Regions from separate parts of the Rossellomorea sp. ABR4_004 genome, predicted to be linked through region 2. Evidence: a T-box and tRNA genes for the amino acid it is inferred to sense, from the RefSeq annotation. Region 2 holds a T-box; the other holds one or more tRNA genes.
What was found. A T-box is a leader RNA that pairs with one kind of tRNA and senses whether it is charged. The one in region 2 lies ahead of metG (methionine--tRNA ligase), so its partner is inferred to be a tRNA-Met.

Region 1 (11,821 bases), 2.1 Mb from region 2:
AGAGCTGCTTCGTTCAGAAGGTTTTCTAAATCGGCACCAGAGAAGCCTGGCGTCCTCATAGCTATCGCTTTTAGATCCACTGAATCATCAAGCGGTTTATTATGCGAATGAACTTTAAGAACCGCTTCACGTCCTTTAAGGTCTGGACGGTCTACTGTAATCTGACGGTCGAAACGTCCTGGACGTAATAGTGCCGGATCCAGAATGTCTGGTCGGTTTGTAGCAGCGACGATGATAATACCTTCGTTAGCTCCAAAACCATCCATTTCAACTAGTAACTGGTTAAGGGTTTGTTCACGCTCATCGTGACCTCCACCCAAACCTGCTCCACGTTGACGACCGACTGCATCAATCTCATCAATGAAAATGATACAAGGTGCATTCTTCTTTGCATTTTCGAATAAATCACGTACACGAGATGCACCGACACCGACAAACATTTCAACGAAGTCGGAACCACTGATTGAGAAGAAAGGAACTCCCGCTTCTCCAGCCACTGCTCGTGCAAGTAGGGTTTTACCTGTACCCGGAGGTCCTACCAGAAGGACACCCTTTGGAATACGGGCACCCACTTCAGAGAATTTGCGTGGATCCTTTAAGAATTCCACTACCTCTACAAGTTCTTGCTTCTCTTCATCTGCACCCGCTACATCTTTAAAGCGAACTTTCTTCTTCTCTTCGCTGTATAGCTTTGCTTTGCTTTTCCCAAAGTTCATGACACGGCTTCCGCCGCCTTGAGCCTGGTTAAGTAAGAAGAAGAACAGAATAAAGATAATGACAAATGGAATGATCGTTGTAAAGAAAGATACCCAGCCGCTAGTTTCTTTGGCTTGTAATACTTCCACATCAATTCCTTGCTCTGATGCTGCCGTATTGATCTTCTCCATTAACTTTCCATCTGTAGTAAGGACATAGGTTAAGAAGTACTCTCCTTCTTTAGCCCCTTCCATCTGTCCTTTTACTTCATAAACGCCCCTGCCGGGCTGAATTGAAAAAGAAGAAACGTCTCCGTCTTCAAGGTTATTAATAAACGTACTGTACTCGATATTTTTGGTTGGCTCGTTGTTGTTACTGAAATAACTCACCACACCTATAATCACTAAAAAGACCAGTAAATAGAATATGGTGTTTCGAAAGATCCGGTTCATCCCTTACCTCCTCCCACGGTAAACAAACTAAGTAAAATAGTATCATAGAAAATCATGGCATTACAACAAATTGCACTTACAAGATTCCTCTTTAGATTATACTTATTCTCCTGTTGTATACACTCTTGGTTTTAAAACTCCGATATACGGCAGATTACGGTATCTTTCAGCGTAATCCAGACCATATCCGACGACGAACTCGTCAGGAACAATAAAGCCCACATAGTCCGCTTTGATATCAGCTTTACGTCCAGTCGGCTTGTCAAGCAGCGTGACAATGCTGATGGATTTCGCTTTACGATAACGGAATAGCTCCACCAGGTAACTTAATGTCAGACCACTGTCGATGATATCTTCAATGATCAGGATATCCCGACCTTCAACTTTTGTATCTAAATCTTTCACAATCTTTACTTCTCCTGAAGAGACAGTAGAGTTCCCGTAGCTGGATACATCCATGAAATCCATTTCCATATGAGTATCCATACGTTTACAAAGGTCGGCCATGAATGGCATTGCACCCTTTAAAACTCCAATTGCCAAAGGAAAACGGTCTTGATATTCCTCTGTTAATTGTGCACCTAATGCTTTAATCTTTTCTTGAAGTTCTTCTTCTGAAATTAACACTTTTTCAATATCTTGGTTTAACAATGTTCAACTGCCTCCTAGAAGATGATTGCTCTTAAATTGTAGTACTAAACTATTTTCTTGCTCTTCTCCCAAATCGTAATGAGACTTTTTCATTCCCGGAACCCAAAGTATGTGGTTATCTGCGTCCACTACAATCGGCCACTCGTCACGGAGGTGAACAGGAACTTTTTCGTCAATAAAGAGTGTCTTAAGCTTCTTTGAGCCTTCCAACCCCTTCACTTTCATTCGATCTCCGCTCTTTCTCGTACGCACATATAAAGGCAGGGTAACCTTGTCCGGATCGATGTAGATCCTATCACCGGTACGATCCTCTGTTAACGAGGAAGAAAAATAAAGAAGGAACTGATATCCACCTTGAAGTTCAAGCATTTTATTAACCTTTATCTCGTGACAATAAGGAGCTTCGGTTAACGCTAATTCCCCAAAATGAAAATAACATGTATGATACGCCCTTGTTACCTTTAACCCTTTTGGTAAATCCAAGCTGGCATTAGGCGTTTTTCCTTTTAATATACCCAATACATCGTAAATATGTATAGACGATAAGGAAGATGGTCTAAGTTTGTAAAGATAGTTTAATATTAGATTAATCCCTCTTCTTTGTAAAGGCTGAGGCATTGCAAGAAAACCATCGATATGTAAAGAGGAGAAATCCTCAGTGTTATTCCATACCTTATTCAACTTATCCCATGTTAATTCCTCTAAATATGCCTCATCTTCCGCCAATTCTTCACTAAATCGTTGAAATTGGAGATGAACATGAGGGTTCTCTTTTTTTAAAAAAGGAAGAACCTTTTTTCTGAACCGGTTCCTAGTGTAATCTTCCTTCAGATTACTGGGGTCTCTCCTCGGGTTTAGGTCGTGCTTTTCACAATACTCCTCAATATGCTCCTTTGTAACAGATAGAAACGGCCGTATGATCAAACCTGCAGCAATGGATCGTTTCAAGGGAATCCCCGCTCTGCCAGCCCCGGATGCTCCTCTTGTCAACTTCATCAAGATGGTTTCTACTTGATCATCCCCATGATGGCCAAGTGCTAATTTCGTAGCAGACGCCTCTTCCATGACCTCCATCAAAAATGCGTAGCGAATTTGACGGGCCATTTCCTGCATACTTCCATTCGTCCGTTCAATCTCCATTGATACATCCACTCTTTCAGCGTAAAAAGGGATGTTTCGCTTATTGCAGTATTCTTTCACGAACAAGAGTTCCTTATAGGATTCGTCTCCTCTGAACATATGGTCAAGATGAGCCGCCATGACTTCTACTTGCCACTCAGCTTTATTCGAATCAAGAAAATGGAGCAGCGCTAAGGAATCAGGGCCTCCCGACACTGCCACCATAATACGATCTCCTTTTTCAATCAAACAATATTCTTGAATAAACCTTTTAATCGTTTGCTCTAACATAACGCTTCCTCTTCCTAAAACCGTTTTCCCCATTGTATCAATTCCTACTGAATTCTCACACTCTTACGCTACATCAATTCTCCATAGATATACAAAACATATAACAACGAAACAATCATCACCACGAGCACAGTCTCAAGAAAGTGACTGGATTTTTTATTTCGTTGATTTTGATATCTGCTATGCGGAGCTGATGAGCTTGCATGAGCGCTCGTTGAAACAGGTTTATTGACTTTAGGTTTGGATTGGGTCTGCTGTGCCGGCTGAGAGTAAGAAAGTCCATTCAGGAGGCTGACCCTCATATCACTGGCAGATTGAAATTTCCCTTCCAGGGCATCAAGGATCGATCCTTCAAACTTCTTCAATTGGTCCTTGGAACCGATAGCCTGCCTTAATTGTTGCATATTCCCGTTTCCTGCCTTTGTGAAACGCCCTGGATAGGCTAAATTAATGAGGATCATCCCAACAGAGAAAAGATCATAAGAAGGTTCGGCTCTTCGCGAACCCCCCACCCAATATCCTCTATCAAAAAACTCCGTAAACTCTTTGATTGCCCGTCCATTGATGGTCGTCCCCCCAACATCAATACAGCGAATCCGGTATGGAGGGCCGGTGACGATCAAGTTTTCAGGTTTTAAATCCCCAAAGACCCATCCTTCCTTATGAATTCGCTCCAGATCTGTCAAGAGCTGAGCAATGAGTACACCCGTCCACGAAAATCCTTTCGATTGAACAAATGACAGCAAGTCAGTACCTTGAATATATTCCATCACGTAAAAATGTATTTTCTGTCCCCGATACTCCCAATCATCCACATCAAGAAGCTTTGGCCCAAGGGGAGCACCTTGGACCTTCGAGAAAGATTTCAATACATTCACTTCCGAGGTAATGGATACATTGCTATCACTCATCTTTAACGCCTGGTATCCTGAAGAACCTTGTACCAGGTAGACGATCCCGTTCGCACCATATCCTAATTCCTTTACAATCGTGTAGATCTGCTTATACCATTTCCCTCTTACAACTGTTCCAGGCGGGAAATTAAATGGTTTCTTCGAAGTATTGTTCATCATCGCCACGAGAGAGCAATCCCCTTAAAGAACGTTTTTTCTTAAAGTGGGTGATAGCTTCTGAGATCGCGGGACCTGTTGGAGTAATTCCGCCTGGAGACAATTTAGAGAAAATACTCGTCAATGTTTCGAGTTTTGGTGTCCAATCCAGCAATTTTTCGACATCTTGTCGTTTCCCGGGAAATACAAAGACGGAAAATTTATTATCACCCATTCTGGCATTCAGGCTCAATGACAGGTCTAATAAGGCTTCCTTAACTGTGGGAAGCTTATGCTTCATACTCGCAGACGTATCGACAAGAATCAACACTTCCATGTCAACGGACTCTCCCAGTTCATCGACAACCTCCATGACCTCCCCGCGTTGTTCGGGAGGAAGCTCCTCCATGGATGCGGATTTACCGAGGATTTGCTTCAGCTCTTTATTCACAACTCCCTGCAAGGTTTGTGTCATCGCTTTACGCGTGACCATTTGTACGGTTTGAGAAAGCTGCTGTGCATATACAATCTGACTCACTCCACCCCCCGATAGAGCAATTCCTTCAATTTCCTGCATTCCATTATCATCTATCACATCATTATCCATGACCCCAATGACGTTCACTGAGATTCCCTGTTCCTTTGCAAGAGCCGCCATCGCAATCGGGTCTTCACCTTGATTTGAGCAACCATCCGTAATTAATAGAATTTGACGAAGTGTACCTGGCTTCATCAGACTCCCCTCCTCATTCTAAAGTTGTTACCATCTTCGCCTAATAAGGAGGGATTTATACTCTAGTGAACTATTTTTATAGGGTGAATATACGTCCTAGGAAATTCTCTTTTTATCCTTCGTTTTCGATTTTTGCACAGGGATAGACGACCATTTCGGTATATTATGTTTGATTTTTGACACCACAATGGTCATATCATCTTCTATTAAGCCGGAGCTCGACCTGATCACTTCCTCCATTAGAATATCGGCCACTTCTTGTGGTTCCTCCGTTTCCAGCTCCTTTATTTTCCTCTTCATCCATAGGTCATAATTTTCTACATGTTTCGGTCCTTCAAAGGCACCATCACTCATCATAATGAGAAGGTCTCCTGCTTTTAACTGCTCAGACACGACATCCACATCGAAATCCTGCTGAAGCATTCCCATTGGTAAATTGCTTGCCTCTACCTTTATGATTTTATCTCCCCGCTTAATAAAACTCGGGGTTGAACCAATTTTCAAGAACCTCGATGACGCATTCTGCAGATCGATCATGGCTAAATCCAATGTAGAGAAAATTTCATCATTCGTTCTGAGAGATAGTATCGAGTTGATGGATTTGATCGCTACCTGTTCTTCAATTCCGGATTCCAGTATTTTTTTCAGAAGCCTCAGGGTTTCATTGCTTTCATAGTGAGCCCGCTCTCCATTCCCCATTCCGTCACTAATCGCAACAGCATATTTCCCCCTTCCTAATTCAATCATCGAGTAGCTGTCTCCTGATACCAGTCCTCCCCCTTTTGCTGCATGAGAAGCTCCGGTATCCACTACAAATTTCTTGGCAGATTGGAAGGTCACATGACATTGACCGTTCGGAAATTGAGCACACTCCTCCTTTTGAACAATGATATTTTCACCTAAAATATCCGATAACATCGGGGCAATCAGCTTTTCACCCTGTCCATGCCCCCCGCAATAAGGCATCGTCATATCTATATCAACATTCCCCTGTTCCAGGTTATAGATTTCAATGTTTTCAATCTCGATTCCAAACTCTCCGATACTAGATAAGATTTGTTCTTCCTGAATATGATGATTCTCCCTTTCTCTTTGAATTTCTTTCGCGAAGTTCCCCATCACCTCTGATACTCCAAGTAATTGATCGGCGACCAGTTTTCTGCTTTCCTGGACCTGCTTCTTTAACTTCAGATTCGCTTGATAGAAGGTCAACTCCTGATATATTGTTTCTTTCAGCTTTTTCTCTCTCGTACAATGCTTCTCTACTTCTCTAGCAAGTTTTGGAGACAGGGGGACACGGCCCTGATCATACTCGGTCATCACATCTTTCATCAGATTATAGGTTTTATCAAAATTCCGGGCCCAGCACTGATCCTTCTTAAAACAGGTTTGACACGTTTTCTCTGTCACATTGCTTAAGAAATAATCGAACTCTTTATCTTCCTCCTCTTCAAATCGATCTTCTATTTGTTGAAAACTATTGGACAACGCTTGAAACACCGAGGAAAACTGTGTGACCCTGTTAGCGGTCACATCTCTCACCCTTCTCATGTATCCCTGTTGTTCCTGCTGATATTCGGCAGTTCCAGGAATATGCTTGGCAATTTTAGACGTTAAACTTTGAGGGGTTAAAAATAATAGTAAAATCGCTACCCCCGATTCATATAAGGTTTTCGTTATAACCGTATCTGTTTCTCCGTACATCCCCATTAATAAAGTAGCGATTAACAAACCGATTGCTGCTCCGAATTTCTTTCCTTCTTTCATAAGTCCGCCCAGAAGCCCCGAGAAAGCAAGCAAGCTCATTTGATAAAAGCTGGAAACATTGGCTAAACTGAAAACAAGCCCAGTGACAACCCCTACTGTGGAGCCCACTGTAGCCCCTGCTATAAAGGAAAACAGCAGCACTAAGTATCTTGATAACACATGTTCCACAGACAGATTATATACAGACCATCCGATCGTACCTGTCATAATAGATGCTAATAGAATGATCAGACTGACCACTTCTTCTGTCTTCAGCGACTTCCTTCTACGCTGAACGGTTACAAGGGGCACACTTTGAATGAATATATACGTTAAAAGAAAAGCAAGGCTCGCTTCTATTAACGCCATTACTCCGTTGTACACTGTCAGTGCTTGTCCTTGCTGGATATAATCGAATGAAAGTTTTGCTACCATGACTGTGAAAAAGACATAAAAAGCGACGACTCTCAAATTATTCTTATGATATTTCTGAGACAATCGGAACGCTAATAGGAATATTACCGCACTGACGAACGTATAACTGATACTAGGAAGAGATAAGGTGAGAGCTCCTGCAAGCAACCCTATTAATGCAATGGGAGATTTCTCTCTTCGAATAATGTAAACAGAGGCGAAGAACGGCAGTGCAAACGGCGTTAAATGCGACAGGATTAACGCTCTTCCCAATAAAAATCCGATAACGAATAAGGCGATCCCCTTTTCTACGAACAGCCACTCCAGTTTCGAATAAATAGACTTCATTCTTTTGGATAGTTCCACCCTAGTGTGTTCAATGTCCACGTTCTGAACAGGTTCTATGATCGACTGATCGGCTTTCCCCATGTATGAAACACTCCCCATTTCTTTTTTGTTAAGTATAAATGGTACAAGCTTAAAACTTTGTCAAAATGAGGGAATACATACTAAGAAAGTTTCGACGACTTTCTATGGATTCCGGTAAAATATTCAGAATATTCTATTGGTGTTTATTCTTCTTTTCTACTTTTTTAGTCCTAAACGCTTATGCGAGTATACTTGAGGGAATTTTGACAAATTCTTTACTAGATTATATTGACAAGATAATTCTTTCTATGTATCATATATTTTGTGCCTAAAAGGCGCATAAATATGGCGGTGTAGCTCAGCTGGCTAGAGCGTACGGTTCATACCCGTGAGGTCGGGGGTTCGATCCCCTCCGCCGCTACCATATTTCATGGCCCGTTGGTCAAGCGGTTAAGACACCGCCCTTTCACGGCGGTAACACGGGTTCGAATCCCGTACGGGTCATAGTAAAAAAAGACTATCATTTCTGATAGTCTTTTTTGTATTCAGGTCTTTTCCGCATAAAGAGGCACATCAGGCTTTTTCTGCAGACACCACTTCTTCTATTTGCTCCTGGTGATGTTTATCATGACCGATGAAGTCTTCAAAAAACTCTTCAAGAGTAAAGCTTTGATCTCCTACTGAGAACGAATGTTGTAAATCATCATCAGATAAGCTATTTACATAAGCTATAATCGATTCACGTGTTTTGATACCCTCTTCAATCAAAGCTTCCTTGTTTACCACGTTATGAGCATATTCTGCAGCTTCTCCATTAAAACGTTGAAAATCCGGAAAAGGAGACAGCTGCGCTCCTTCTGAAACCTTCGGGAGAACCTCTCCTAATGAATATTGGTCCCATTTGATCATATGAGAAACATTTGCAGCAATCGACCACTTGCTTTCCTCCATTGGCTGAAACCACTCTTTATCATTGATCCTTTTCAATTCATTAAGCCACAGCTTAAACGATTCATGATGATCGATTATCTGATCTTTTTTCATAATGGCGGCCTCCATAAAATTAGTTAAGACTATTTTATTCGATAGGGGACGGTCGATTTCCTTTATACACGGCAAAAAAAACAGGCACACTCATCCTTATGAGTATGCCTGTTTTCCGTTCACAACCTGCTATATGAGTTAATAGACAGCAAGTTAACCTTTTTTCGCCCCTCTTCCACCACGACGAGACTCAGTATTTTTCTTTAAAGATGATAGACGATCCTCACTGTCTTTCAAGAAACGTGCCATCTTTTGTTCGAAACTCTCTTTAGTGCGTGTGTCGTTCTGCTTGTTATTATTACTACGCGGGCGTTGAGGACGCTGAGGGCGCTGCGGGCGTTGTGGTTGCTCTTTCGCTTTTCGGATGGACAAACCGATCTTTCCATCTTTCTCAACATTAATAACCTTAACTGTTACTTCGTCGCCAACTTTAAGGTGTTCGTTAATATCCTTAACATAGTTGTCTGCAACTTCACTAATGTGAACTAAACCTGTTGAACCTTCCGATAATTCCACGAACGCTCCAAAATTTGTAATACCTGTTACCTTACCCTGTAACTTGCTGCCTACTTCGATTGACATAAAAGAAATGCTCCTCCTTAAAATGATAAAAGATAAACCTTACTATATATTATAGCCAATTAAAAAAAAGAGTGTCAATAAGACACCTCTTCTTCTTTCTCTTTATCTGGTTCAGGTATGTTGAAAATAATCTCACCTTCATCTGATAAAAAGTAATCCCGGCGCGCCAGTTTGGCTATATATTCGTCGTCGTTAAGCTTCACAATCTCTTCTTCCAACGCGGTTTGCTTATCTTTTAGATGTTCTAACTTTTTTTCTAATTGTGCTTTTTCAGTACGTTTATCTTCTAAAACCTGGGCTCTGGAAATGAGAGTCGAAACTAAAAATCCACTAATTGCCAATACTAAAACTAAAAATACTGCTAATCGACGGACCAAACGTTTTTTTCTCTTAGAAGACGATTGATGCATATGCTCCTGATGACGAACATATTCATTTTCCATTGGTGTCACGTTTTTTCTCATTCCCGAACCTCCTTTACAATATGGAGTGGCAAAGCTTAAGCCCTATTCTTTGTCTTTAGGTTTCTTTTTGAACTTTTCTACCACTCTATATACTTTTTTGATATTTGATTTAAAAATTCCTGCCACTTTATTATATAACTTCTCGACTCTTTTTGTAAGATTTTTCGGCAATAAATTCCAAATACCCTTTAATATCCACCATATTGGAGCCGTTACGAGCTTAATCGCCCATTGTAACACTTTCCAGATCACCTTTAACAGGAAGATTATGACGGATAAGAGCCCTTTTCCTATAGATAATACCATGGTAATGAGAAGCACAATTATCCATTTTATCGGTGAATAAATTAATTTTTTCACCATTTTCACACCAAAATTATAAAGGGAGATAAAAAATAAGATCACCCTTTCCAAAAAGGCCAGATAAAGCTGCTTGATGAGGGCCTGATAACCAGCAAAACCACACAGCAAAGCAATGAAAATATAAAAACGGATCTCTCCAAAATTGACGATAAATAAAATATAAAAAATCGACAGGGCTTGTAATATCCAAAACATAATATCGTTTAAGAATACAAGCCACCGTTTTCTTTCAGACCGGTTTAAGAACCGATTGTACGTGTCTAATGTCGCACCAAATAAAGCTCCCATTCCGATCATGGAGAGCATGGTGTAGAACTGGGTTGAGAGTGTCATCGAAACAACTTGCTAAAGAAGCCTTTAGCCTTCTCCCCATTTTGTTCATCCAGGTAAACAAGATCAAACACCTTTCCTTTAATGGAGACGATGCCTTTATCCACGTCTAGATTTTTCATTTGTAGATTTTGACCTCTGACAGACAAAAAGCCCATTACGGTTTCGAGTAGAAACTCTTCATTGTCGAAGCTTTCCACCTGTTTAACACCCGTGATATCTAGAAGCTTGCGGCCCCTCATCATGACGTCATGTTCCTGAAAAGTCGTTTTATCTTTGTTTCCATCATAATATTGATTCATACCCATCCCTCACATTCCCATAGTACAAGCTTTGTAACTATGTTTATGTTTTCAGGGGAAAAATAGAACCAAAATTGAGCCTCTTACTATGTAATCCTTATTCCGTTTCTTCTTGAACCCTTTCTTCTGAAAGTACGGAATAAAGTCCACTTGCTTCTTCTTTTTTGGTTGTTTCAAGAAGCCTTTCTATCTTTACCCTCATAATCTTTTGACCAAACCTCACGCTTAATTCATCTCCGACTTTCACGTTAGAGCTCGCTTTTGCTTGCAGCCCATTCACTGTTATACGGCCCTGGTCGGCAATTTCTTTAGCCATCGTTCTTCTTTTTATCAATCTTGATACTTTTAAGAATTTATCTAATCTCATGGATACCATTATTCATTTCCCCTTATTCGATATTCATCTTTTTGGCTTCGATCCAAAATTGGTCTAACTCTTCTAAAGTGAAATCCTCAAAGCTTTTTCCCGTCTTCAAAACCTGTTCCTCCACATAAGAAAAGCGGCGGTAAAACTTTGTATTCGTCATAGACAGGGCTTCCTCTGGAAATATCTTATAGAATCTGGCCACATTGATCAGCGCGAATAAAATATCTCCAAATTCTTTGTTGATATGGTTTTCACTATTATTCTCGACCTCGTTTTCAAATTCCTTTAATTCTTCCCATACTTTTTCCCAGGCACCTTGTGGATCTGGCCAATCAAATCCTACTTTTGCGGCTTTCTTCTGGTATTCATATGCCTTCATCAGAGCCGGCATTCCTTTGGCAACGTTCTTAAGCATCGGTTCATGTTCATCCTGCTTTTCTTGCTTCTTGATTTCATCCCAGTTCGCTTTCACTTGTTCCGTATTTTCTACCTGAACGGTACCGAATACATGAGGGTGTCTTCGGACCATTTTGGAAGCAAGACTTTCAATCACTTCCTCCATGGTGAACATTCCTTCATCCTCACCTATTTGGGCATGAAGCATGACCTGAAGAAGGACATCCCCCAGCTCTTCAATCATATGATCAATATCGTCTTCCTCAATGGCTTCAAGTAACTCGTACGTTTCTTCAAGTAGAAACTTCTTGAGGGAATGATGTGTTTGCTCTTTATCCCAAGGACAACCATTTGGTCCCCTTAGTGTCGAGATGATCTCTCTTAATGTTGCATATTGTTTATAAGTGGATGCCATTTCTTTCACAGCCGGGACGTATAAGCTAGTTAAATTGC
Region 2 (11,821 bases):
GAAAACAACAATCGTTGCGAAAAGAGCCTTTTTAAAAAACACTTGTCTAGATGAAAGAATTTTCATAAAATTTAGTAAGAAATTTCTTTACATTTTGATTAATTGGAGATGAATCATGCTTACTTCAAAACAGCTTCAAGACATTAAAAACCTGCAGATCGTCTGCGAAAAACACGAAGAGATCAATTTAAAACTGAACTGGGATATGCTTAAAAACCGTACAAACAGCCTGGATGATTTTCTTCTTTACGAAGAGGGTCAATTGATCGGATTTTTAGGGTTGTACGGCTTTGGTGAAACATATGAATTATGCGGGATGATTCACCCGGAATACCGTAAACAACAATTATTTCTAGAACTATTCCAGGAAGCCATCCAATCACTAAGGTCACGATCTATTCAAAAACTCTTACTTAATTCTCCCGGCTCTTCAGCTTCCGGAAAGGAGTTTATTGAGAAAATAAACGCCTCTTATGATTTTACAGAATATGAAATGAAGTGGAATAAGAAAAGCTTATCTATAAACGCCGCTGATGTCCAACTAAGAAGTGCGACTGAAAAGGATATTGAAACCATCATTGATCTTGATGAAAAATGCTTTCATGTTGTAAGATCTGATGCTGAAGCCTATACCAAGAGATTGCTTGAAGAATCAGGGGAAGGCAACTTAATGATTGAATATAATGGGGCTACCGTCGGGAAGATTAGAATTCAAAGAGTGGACAATCGAAGCTTTATTTATGGCTTCGCTATCCGTCCCTCCCTTCAAGGAAAAGGCATCGGTAGAAATGCCCTGTCTCAAGTCGTGATGAAGGAATCCAAGTGTACCGGCGATATTTACCTGGATGTAGCTGCTACGAATAGGAATGCCCTTAAACTTTATGAATCAAGTGGATTTCAGACCTTCTATAGTCAGGATTACTACCAGTTCTCTTTATAAGCTTTAAGCCATATTATGGTGTAAAGCACAGAGGTTCAGACCCCTGTGCTTTTTTTAACGGTAAAATTTATGTTCTATTTTCCACGTGTCTTCAATGGTCAAAACACCATGGGAGAAGTAAGGAAGTTTACGTTTATCAGTGGGAGATCAGGGATTAAACAACAGTCTCCCTTTCATATAGCGGGAATATGGGATATGTGAGTGACCAAAGACGATCAAGTCTACCTCATCGGATTCGAACGCTTCCAGAGCTCTTTTTTCCGTTGTTTTCCCCTTCCCGTCTCCGTGCACCACACCGATTTTCAATCCTTTTTTCTTGATGATTCTTTTCTGGGGAAGAAGCGCCTGAAGATCTGCATTGTCCCCATTTCCGACAACGGCAATCAGTTCTCCGTACTCCATAAACTCTCGATAAACATCAAGGGTTTGAAAGTCTCCGGCGTGAATGATTAAATCATTTTTCATGAGATCTTCCTTCAGAATTTCCGGAAGCCCTCTCCTTTTTTTAGGCATGTGGGTATCGGACACGACTATAATCTTCATCTCATACTCCTTTTGGCTTCACTGTGCTTTCTCATTTAATTGTTTCCGTTCTGTCTCAATTTGATCAAGGTCAATCCGGTTAAACAATGGTGTTGTAGCTTCAATGCTTATTCCAAACGGCAAAGGTACCGGCCCCCAAACGGATTGCCCGCTCATCCCCAGTTGATCAGTCAATTTTGAAGAAGTGAAGGGAAGAAACGGTTGAATGAGATTCCTTAAATTACATAATAGGTACAGGAATTCCTCTAGTATCTTTCTTCCTTCCTCCCTATCCTCTTTTAATACATTCCACGGTTTCAATTCATCAAAACGCTTATTCGACCATCGAATGAATTCGAATGCTATTTCAATTCCTTGTCGAGTGTTACCTTCCTCAATCGATTGGCCAACCGAATAAAATGTTTCTTCTATTTTATCCTTAACAACATTTGGTACAATAGAAAGCGAAACGTTATCACCAAATTCTTTCCCATAAAATTTTAACGTGCGTTGTACCAGATTCCCCAGAGCTCCCAGCAGTTCACTGTTATGACTATAAATGAATTCTCTCCAGGAGAAATCTGCATCTCTCTTTTCAGGTGCATTAATGGTAAGAAAATACCGAATGGAATCTGGATGATAGTCGTTGAGAAGATCCTTCACCCAAACAGCCCAGTTCCCGCTCGTTGAAATTTTCCTTTTCTCAAGCGTCAAGTATTCATTTGAAACAATATAGTCAGGAAGATTCCTTTCGCCAATTCCTATAAGAATGGCCGGCCAGATAATACTATGAAAAGGGATATTATCTTTTCCATGAACATAATAGGACGTGGTTTCCTCCTGCCAAAAGTCCTTCCACTCACGCTGATGCTCCCTCGCCCACTTTTTTGAAGCACTCAAATAGCCACTCACTGCTTCTATCCATACATAAATTTTCTTATCTTGAAAACCTTGAATAGGGACCTGCACACCATTCTCTAAATCCCTTGTCACCGGCCTGTCATGCAAGCCTTCCTTTAAATATCGATTTGTAAGCTTAAGGGCATTATCTCTCCACCCGGTGCCGTTATCCATCAGTAATTGTAGAAGAGGTTCCTGCAATTTAGAAAGGGAGAAATATAAATGTTTTGTCGTCCTCTGCACCGGTTCATGTCCACAGAGCTTGCAGGTTTTATCCATTAAATCAGTCGGGTCTAAAACCGTCGAGCATTGATCACACTGATCACCCCTTGCCCTCGAACCACAAACGGGACAGACTCCTTCCACAAACCGATCCGGCAAAAATTGATGATCATGCTCACAATACGCTTGCTCCACTTCTTTTTCATATAACAAGCCCTTCCGATAAAGTGTGGTAAAAATGTGTTGAACTTCCTTATGATGATGTGAGTGATCAGTTCTTGTATACTCATCGTAACTAAAGCCTAAAGCGCGGAAACACTCCAGGAACTCGTTGTGATATCGATTCGCGACCTCTTCAATACTTGTTCCTTCCTGTCTTGCCCGAATACCGATGGGGGTCCCATTACAGTCACTTCCTGATACGTAGAGAACATCTTCTCCTTTTAAACGGTAATATCGTGCGATAATGTCCCCTGGCAATAGGCCGGCGATGTGACCTAAATGTAACGACCCATTTGCATATGGCCAAGCGCCACCAATAAATATAGTCATGACCTTTTCCTCCTCCTGAACAATATAAAAAACCCCTCGTCCTTAGATATCGATCGACATCTAAGGACGAGGGGTTGAACTCGTGGTACCACCTTAGTTTATAGCTTGCTCACACAAGTCTATCTCAGCAAGTACGGAGCATATAAACAGCTCTTATACCGTGACATGGATAACGGATGCCCACTCCCGTTCTACCCTACACCAAATCGGTTCAGATAGAATGCTCCGAGACCATTTTCCATAACGAGTTACCCTGCTTCTTTTCAGCATCCGAAGCTCTCTGTTTAAGGACTCATCTATGTACTCTTCTCATCAACGCAAATTAGATTTGTTTATATTATGCCACTTTTTCAAAAAATTGCAACATCGCTTTAAAGGTTTTATTTGTGAGTATTTGTGGAAAGGTGAATAGACGATACTATTTTATTAGAACAGATTTCAGCAAAAGAGGTGATGCCCTGTTGTTTTCATTACAAAAGCAATTCAAGCGTCCTAATGGATTACTTGGCTGGTTTGTCGGAAAAGTAATGGAATTCGATAATCGAAAGATAAATAATTGGTCCATTAAGCAATTATCCATTAAAGATGGCGATCATATTCTGGAAGTAGGCTACGGGCCTGGATATTGTATTCATCGCATTTCAAGTCGTTTTCCTAAAACGCATGTGGATGGGGTTGATATCTCTGAGACAATGAAGAATGCTGCACAGAATAAGAATGAAAAAGCCATTGAGAATGGAAGAGTTCGGTTATTTGTTCATGATATTAGTCAATTTGAATTGAACAATGAAGAGTACGATCGGATTTTTTCCGTCAATAACTATCCTCTATGGAAGGACCAGAAAAAATCACTTTCACATTTATATACTATGTTAAAGAAAGGTGGCATCCTTCTCATTACCGTCCAACCTCGCGGGGATGAAGAAAGGGATAGCAGGGCGAAATACTATGGCGAAAGTATTTCTGAAGCTTTGCATGATGCTGGCTTTAAAGATATCACTCTTTCTTATAAAAATGTTAAACCGGCTTTAACGGTATGTGTGAAGTGTGTGAAGTAAATTTGCATAAACAAGAACCTCCTTAAGAAAATCAATTCTTAGAGGAGGTTTTTCATTACCGCTTACATGTTTTTATCCTTTTTAACCCGTACAAATCATTAATAAATTCCCGTTGACATCTCTAAAGTTAAAAAAAGAAAAGTCGGGGAACGTGATGATCCCGGATTCAAATGTGACTTTCTTCTCGTAGAAGCCTTCTCTTACTTTTTCAATTTGAGTGGTATGGAAATTGCATATTGGAACATTTGAAGCAGGTGGAGTGAATCCTTTTTCCTCTTCTAAAGTTAGTGATGTTTCCCCCATCTGAAAAGTATAAACGGGAAGCTCCTCAATCTCATTATACTGCACTGGATCGATTTCAAAACCCATTACTCTTTCGTACCAATCCACAGAATCCTTTAGATTAACAACGGGAATAAACACTGTATTCATTTTTCTTTGAATCATGTGAACTCCTCCTTATTATGTAGCCGGCATTTCCACCAGATGGAAATCAATTTGATTTTCGTGAACTTCAAGCCGGGCTTGGATTCCGTTTGGAAGGATAAACATAGGGTCAGTATGACCAAAATCCAGATCCGTAACGACTGGGATTCCATATCCCTCTGTGACACGGGATAAAATGCCGGCCAGTTGATTTTCTTTAAAGCCAACGTGATCATGAAAACGTCCAACGACAAGACCATTAATTTTCGAATATACCCCCATGTGACTGAGTTGAGTTAAGTATCGATCAATTGACGATGGAGTTTCCTCTGGATCATCTTCAATACATAAGATGGCACCATCGAGATCTGGAAAGTATTCTGTACCCGCAAGAAGGAGCATGGTGCCCATATTGGCTGCAATGATTTTCCCTTCTGCTCTCCCTTCTTTGACTACATGAGGTCCCTTATTTACAATTTGTTCCCTTAATCGATTGTCTTCTTCGTCCCACCATAGATGTTCCATTACATAGGAAGAAGAGGCGGAGTAATCTACTCTTTCACCTTGAACAAGTGATTGGAAGAAGTGTTCCTTTGTGTATGTTTGCAGTCCTCCATATTCTCCAAACTGTGGCAGAACAGCAGGTCCAAGATATGTTGTGAGACCGGTCTTTTGATAAATGGCCAAGTGGAGAGCCGTTATGTCACTGTATCCGAGGAATATCTTTGGATGCTTTTGGATTAAAGAGAAATCCAGAAAATCCAATAGTTGATGAGAACAGGTTCCTCCAATAGTGGTGATGATGGCTTTTACATCTTTATCCCTGAAGAGATTATGTAGGTCCTCCACTCTTTCCTCAATGGTACCAGCCATATACTCTTCAATTTTCAACGTGTTTGGCGCTACTTTCACGTTAAAGCCTAAATTCTTAAGCTCTTCAATCCCTCTTTTCAATCTCTTAGGGCAATGAGCAGCGACTGGTGAAGATGGGGAACAAATCCCGATTGTATCTCCTATTTTTAATCGATTTGGAATCGTCATCCGTTTGACCTCTCTATCAAATATGTCTTATATTGTCAGATTAATAGAAATAGTAGTACAATACAACCTTAATCTTCGAATTTCTGATCCAAAAATAAAACAGCCAGCCCACTTAGGGCTGACTGTTATCATTTTACTCTTCATTGTTGCTTTCTTCAGTATTGCTTTCTTCTTCCATGTTCTCTTCGGTTTCAGTACCTGTGTCTTCCTCTGTGTCTCCACTGCATCCGGCTGCAAATGTTACTACTGATAGAGCTGTCATTGACATTAATAACCACTTTTTCATACTTTTCATTTTTAATAGCCTCCTGTTATGATGCTTTGTTCAACTACATCTCTATCATACTGATTTCAGGAGGAAAAAGAAGGCTATTTACCTTTATTTAACATACATTTAGAATCTGTTAATCTAGGCGTTCATATATTTACGAAGAATTCGGTAATTTTTACAATTTTAATGCTTTAGCCTTTGAAGCACTGATTAATTCTTCTATTTCATCAAATGATCCATGCTGAATCAAATCGATTATTTTGCTTCCAACGACTACTCCATCACAGTATTTACTCATGGTACGCACATGTTCAGGAGTAGATATTCCAAACCCGGCAAGTACTGGGACTTGACTGTTTTCTTTCAATTTATTCAGGTGGTCTGAAATATTGTTTCCAAATCCCTCTCTCGTTCCAGTAATACCATTAATCGTAACAGCATAAAGGAACCCTTCAGTGACGGAAGCCAATTCCTGAATTCTCTGTAACGGGCTCGTAAGCGTTGCTAATTGAATAATGGCGATTCCATTTTCTTGAGATGGTTCCCTAACCAATTCATGATGTTCCAGTGGCAGATCAGGAATGATCACACCGTCCACCCCTGTATTCTTACATTCCTGAAAGAAACGCTCTACTCCATATTTGTAAATGGGATTAATATACGTCATAAAGACTAACGGAATGCCAATTTCCTTTCTACTTTCATTTAGCACTTCAAACACCATTTGCAGTGTCGTCCCATTCTCCAGTGCCCGCTTCCCTGCCTCTTGGATGGTCGGGCCATCAGCAACGGGATCAGAGAACGGAATCCCGACTTCTATGGCCGTTGCCCCTCTTTCTTCGAGCATTTTCAAGGTCGATATCAAGGTCTCTATCCCCCCATCCCCTGCCATCACGTAAGGAATGAATAGTTTGTTTCCTTTATCCAGTTCAGCTTTAAACGTATTTTCAAGAAATGATTTACCCATGTTGACTACCTCCCAGTAACTCTTTCACTTGTTCTACATCTTTATCCCCTCTGCCGGATAAACAAATCACTACTGACTCTTCTTTTCTCATTTTTTCAGCTAACTTCACTGCATAGGCGACTGCGTGAGAGCTTTCCAGTGCTGGTATGATTCCTTCTGTCTGGGACAGTTGCTTAAATGCATCTAATGCTTCCCCGTTTGAAATAGACGTATATTCCACTCTATCAATGTCTTTCAAGTAGCTATGCTCCGGCCCGACACCAGGGTAATCAAGACCTGCTGAAACAGAGTGGGCTTCTTGAATCTGCCCTTCATCATTTTGCAGCAGGTACATCATGCTGCCATGAAGAATCCCGACGGACCCCTTTGTTAATGTGGCTGCATGTTTGTCGGTATCAACCCCGCTTCCAGCCGCTTCCACACCGTATAAGTCCACTTCCCTATCATCAATGAACGGATGAAACATTCCGATGGCATTGCTGCCGCCTCCAACACAAGCGACGATTGCCTTTGGCAGGCATTTTTCCTTTTCGAAGAATTGTCGCTTTGTTTCTTTCCCGATCACACTTTGAAAATCCCGTACCATTTTAGGAAATGGGTGTGGCCCTAACACGGAACCGATAATATAGTGTGTGTCCTCTACATTTGCGACCCAGTAGCGCAGGGCTTCATTGACTGCATCTTTTAATGTGGCACTCCCCTGGGTGACACTCACCACTTTCGCTCCCAGTAACTCCATTCTGAATACGTTGAGCTTCTGTCTGCGAATATCTTCCTCCCCCATAAAAATGACGCAATCCAGGTTTAATAGGGCGCATACGGTTGCCGTAGCGACTCCGTGCTGCCCTGCTCCTGTTTCCGCTACGATTTTCCTTTTACCCATCCGTTCAGCGAGCAGTGCCTGACCGATTGTATTATTGATTTTGTGAGCACCCGTATGATTGAGATCCTCACGTTTCAAGTAGATTTTCGCTCCTCCCACCTGTTTGCTTAGATTTTCAGCAAAGTAGAGTGGATTTTCTCTTCCTACATAATCCTTTAAGTAGTTTTGAAGTTTCTCCTGGAATTCTTCATCCTTGGAGGCTTCATCATAAGCCAATTCCAATTCTTGAACAGCCTTCATCAATGATTCCGGAACGAACCTTCCCCCGAATTGCCCGAATAACCCTTTCTGATCTGGTTGTGCGTATATCATCTCAATTCCTCCATTCATTGATTTAAAAAATCGTTATACCGACTTCGCCTCTCGAATAAATGATTCTATCTTTCTTCTATCCTTCTTCCCATCCGTCTCCACACCACTTGAAACATCCACCATATAGGGACGGACCTTGGTGATCGCCTCCCGAACATTTTCCCGATTCAATCCACCGGCAAGAATCAAGTGTTGAGGGATGTTTATTGCATGGACATAATCCCAATTAAACGTCGTCCCATTCCCTCCACGATGTGGCCCATTTCCACTGTCCAACAAAATCATCTCTCCGCCAAAGTGTTCGATCCCGTCTAGGTCTTCTTTTTTCTTTATCGAAACCGCCTTGATAAATGGTAGATCGAGACTGTCACAAAATTGGACTGATTCATCGCCATGAAGCTGTACGTAATCTAGATTTACCATTTTGGTTATTTCTCCCATCTTCTCTTTATCCTTATTTACAAACACGCCAATTTTCAATACATGCGAAGGTAGTGAAGCACTTATAAGTGCTGCTGATTCTACATCAATTTTTCTTTTACTATCAGCGAACACGAACCCTATCGCATCAGCTCCTGCTTCAACTGCCCACAGAGCTTCTTCTTGTCTTCTTATTCCACACACCTTTACTTTGGTCATTTCACCACGCCTTTTCTCACTTGCAAGGAGGCAAGCTTAGTTGCAGGGTCATCACTTCTCATTAACGTCTCTCCGACAAGAACCCCATCCGCACCTGCGTTTACGACTCGATGACAGTCCTCTTCATTTCTTATTCCGCTTTCACTTATGAATACGATATCTGTTCCATTTACCAAGGAGCCGAGAGTTTCTGTAATCAGAAGATTTACTTCAAAGGTTTTCAGGTTACGATTATTCACACCAATTATAGTTGCCCCTAAATCCATAGCAACATTCATTTCTTCTTCATTATGAACTTCCACCAGGACTTCCAGGCCAAGCTTCGTTGCATAAGAATAAAGTTCTTGTAATCTATTATCGTCCAGGGCAGCCACTATAAGGAGAATGATATTTGCCCCGGCATCTTTAGAACGATCAATCTGGATTTCATCGATAATAAAGTCTTTACACAGAATAGGGAGGGAGACTGCTTTTCGAACATTCGCAAGATCTTCCATACTCCCTTTAAAGAAAGGAGCATCGGTTAATACCGATATGGCACAGGCTCCCGCTTCTTCATACTTCATGGCTTGTGCCACGGGATTCACTTCTGTTCGGATATCTCCTTTTGATGGAGATGCCCGCTTAATTTCTGCAATCACCTGCAATCTGGATGCTGATTTTAACGCTCCATATAAGGAACGACCAGGATTCTTCTTACAATTATGGGATTTATACCCTGCATTCTTTAACTCTTCCACTTCCTCTTTCTTCTTTTCAAGAATGGTTTGTAGAATGGTAGACACTTAAATCACCTGCTTTCGACGTTGTTGACTGTAGCGGACCAAGGAGTGGAGCTTTTCTTTTGCACGACCGCTTTCTATACTTTCCCTTGCAAGCTTTACACCTTCTAGAAAGGTGGCTGCTTTGCCATGAGCGTATAGACCGATTCCTGCATTGAATAAGACCGTATCAGTGTAGGCTCCTTCCTTCCCATTTAATACTTCTTCTAAAATAATGGCATTGTCTCCCGCGTCCCCTCCTCGTATCTCTTCGAGGGAATAACATGGAAGGCCGACATCTTCTCCCTTTAATGTGAGTGAAGTAATTTCCCCTTGATCCAGCAGAACGAGATGATTTTCTCCTGCTAATGAGGCTTCATCCATGTAATCAGCTCCATTCAGCACAATCGCTCGTTTTCTGCCTAATTCATGTAAAACATGGGCCATCGTTTCTAATTTATCTCTTCTATATACCCCTAGGAGTTGAGTTTCCAGATGAACCGGATTCGTTAACGGTCCAATAAGATTAAAGATGGTAGGAATCCTTAATTCTTTCCGGACCTTCATTACCTTCTTTAAACCTGAATGAATATGAGGTGCAAATAGAAAAGCAATATTGGTTTCATCCAGTAAACTTTCCACCTCATGAGATTGGAAATCGAGTGCTACCCCTAAATGTTCTAACACATCTGCACTTCCTGTTTTACTGGAAATACTTCTGTTACCGTGCTTCGCAACCTTCACCCCGGCCCCCGCAAGAACAAATGCACTCGTTGTACTAATATTAAAGCTTTGGGATCCGTCTCCACCTGTTCCGCAGTTATCCAATATTCCGGGTGCCGTGCTTTTAATCGGCATCGCTTTCTCTCTTAAAACTTCAACAAGAGCGGTAATTTCATCTACAGTTTCCCCCTTCATTTTTAACAAGGTCAGGAAACAGGCGATTTGACTATCCGTTGTTTCTTCAATGAACAATTTTTCTACTGCCTCTCTCATCTCTTCTCTATCTAATGAATGACCGTTAGATAACTTCTGTAGATAGGGTTTCACGGTTATTCTCCTTTCTCATCTGAACTAAAAAGTTTTGAATGATTTTCTTTCCTGTTTTCGTACCGATGGATTCCGGATGAAACTGAAGCCCGTACATCGGATACTTCATATGCTTTATCGCCATGATTTCTCTATCATCCATGGACATAGCGACAGTTTCTAATTGCGTCGGCAGGGTCCCATTCTTTATCACCAGGGAATGATATCTCATCACCTCTAATGGTTGTGGAAGATATTCGAATACTCCGCCGCCATCGTGTTTAATAAGGGATGTTTTTCCGTGCATGACTTTCTCAGCCACTTCGATAGTTGCTCCGAATGCTGCCCCGATTGCCTGATGCCCTAAACAAACCCCTAAAATCGGCACACTAGCGTGAAGATTCTGTATTATCGAGATGCAAATGCCCGCATCTTCCGGTTTCCCCGGACCAGGTGATAGAATGATTCCCGCAGGATTCAATTCCTTGATTTCTTCTAATGAAATAGCATCATTCCGTTTCACGATTACTTCTTCACCGAGCTCTTCTATATACTGATACAGGTTATACGTAAAGGAATCATAGTTATCAATAAGAAGGATCATCCTGTCACCTCCAATAATGATTTAGCTTTATTCATGGTTTCTTCATATTCACTCTCTGGGTCTGAATCATAAACAATCCCGGCACCGGCTTGAACATATGCCTTTTTATCTTTTAGAACCATCGTCCGGATGGCAAGGGCAAAATCCAAATTCCCGTTTACCCCGATATACCCGACGGCACCTGAGTAAACTCCGCGCTTTTTTGTTTCAAGTTCATTAATGATTTGCATGGCCCTGATTTTCGGTGCTCCACTGACGGTCCCTGCCGGTAAACAGTATGTTAATGCTTCCAGAGGTGTTACTTCTTCTTTTAATTCACCCTTTACTTCAGAAACGATGTGCATGACATATTTATATCTCTCAATCGTTAAGTACTTTGAAAGGTAAATTGAGCCGATCTCACAGACTCTGCCTAAATCATTCCTGCCTAAGTCTACCAGCATTCGATGTTCAGCGATTTCTTTTTCATCTGTCAGTAATTCCTTCTCGAGCTCCCTGTCCAGATCATGTGTTTCTCCCCTTCTTCGCGTACCTGCAATTGGATTCGTGGTGATTTCTCTGCCTTGAACTTTCAGCAAGCTTTCTGGTGATGCACCCATTACGACATATTCCTCGAAATCAATGAAGAACATGTAAGGGGACGGGTTGGATTTCCTCAAGCTTCTATAGAATGAAAATGGATTTCCAGAAAAGG

Region 1: it has a tRNA-Met gene. The T-box ahead of metG (methionine--tRNA ligase) is inferred to sense a tRNA for this amino acid. The anticodon was not compared.

Annotation. Positions count from the first base shown of each region.
Region 1 is NZ_JBSWVM010000001.1:2,421,492-2,433,312, reverse strand. Features, by position in the region: gene ftsH (ATP-dependent zinc metalloprotease FtsH) at 1-1,148, opposite strand, end outside; gene hpt (hypoxanthine phosphoribosyltransferase) at 1,251-1,799, opposite strand; gene tilS (tRNA lysidine(34) synthetase TilS) at 1,803-3,209, opposite strand; gene ACXAF2_RS12275 (protein kinase domain-containing protein) at 3,278-4,282, opposite strand; gene ACXAF2_RS12270 (VWA domain-containing protein) at 4,251-4,991, opposite strand; gene spoIIE (stage II sporulation protein E) at 5,088-7,580, opposite strand; tRNA gene ACXAF2_RS12260 (tRNA-Met) at 7,868-7,944, shown strand; tRNA gene ACXAF2_RS12255 (tRNA-Glu) at 7,953-8,024, shown strand; gene ACXAF2_RS12250 (DinB family protein) at 8,094-8,564, opposite strand; gene ACXAF2_RS12245 (S1 domain-containing RNA-binding protein) at 8,718-9,146, opposite strand; gene ACXAF2_RS12240 (FtsB family cell division protein) at 9,221-9,610, opposite strand; gene yabQ (spore cortex biosynthesis protein YabQ) at 9,653-10,306, opposite strand; gene yabP (sporulation protein YabP) at 10,303-10,605, opposite strand; gene ACXAF2_RS12225 (RNA-binding S4 domain-containing protein) at 10,703-10,972, opposite strand; gene yabN (bifunctional methyltransferase/pyrophosphohydrolase YabN) at 10,995-11,821, opposite strand, start outside.
Region 2 is NZ_JBSWVM010000001.1:325,480-337,300, forward strand. Features, by position in the region: gene ACXAF2_RS01840 (GNAT family N-acetyltransferase) at 116-940, shown strand; gene ACXAF2_RS01845 (metallophosphoesterase family protein) at 1,088-1,483, opposite strand; gene metG (methionine--tRNA ligase) at 1,502-3,160, opposite strand; T-box leader at 3,196-3,461, opposite strand; gene ACXAF2_RS01855 (class I SAM-dependent methyltransferase) at 3,598-4,194, shown strand; gene ACXAF2_RS01860 (VOC family protein) at 4,276-4,641, opposite strand; gene ACXAF2_RS01865 (S66 family peptidase) at 4,657-5,661, opposite strand; gene ACXAF2_RS01870 (hypothetical protein) at 5,795-5,956, opposite strand; gene trpA (tryptophan synthase subunit alpha) at 6,108-6,899, opposite strand; gene trpB (tryptophan synthase subunit beta) at 6,892-8,094, opposite strand; gene ACXAF2_RS01885 (phosphoribosylanthranilate isomerase) at 8,128-8,733, opposite strand; gene trpC (indole-3-glycerol phosphate synthase TrpC) at 8,730-9,518, opposite strand; gene trpD (anthranilate phosphoribosyltransferase) at 9,519-10,544, opposite strand; gene ACXAF2_RS01900 (anthranilate synthase component II) at 10,516-11,127, opposite strand; gene trpE (anthranilate synthase component I) at 11,124-11,821, opposite strand, start outside.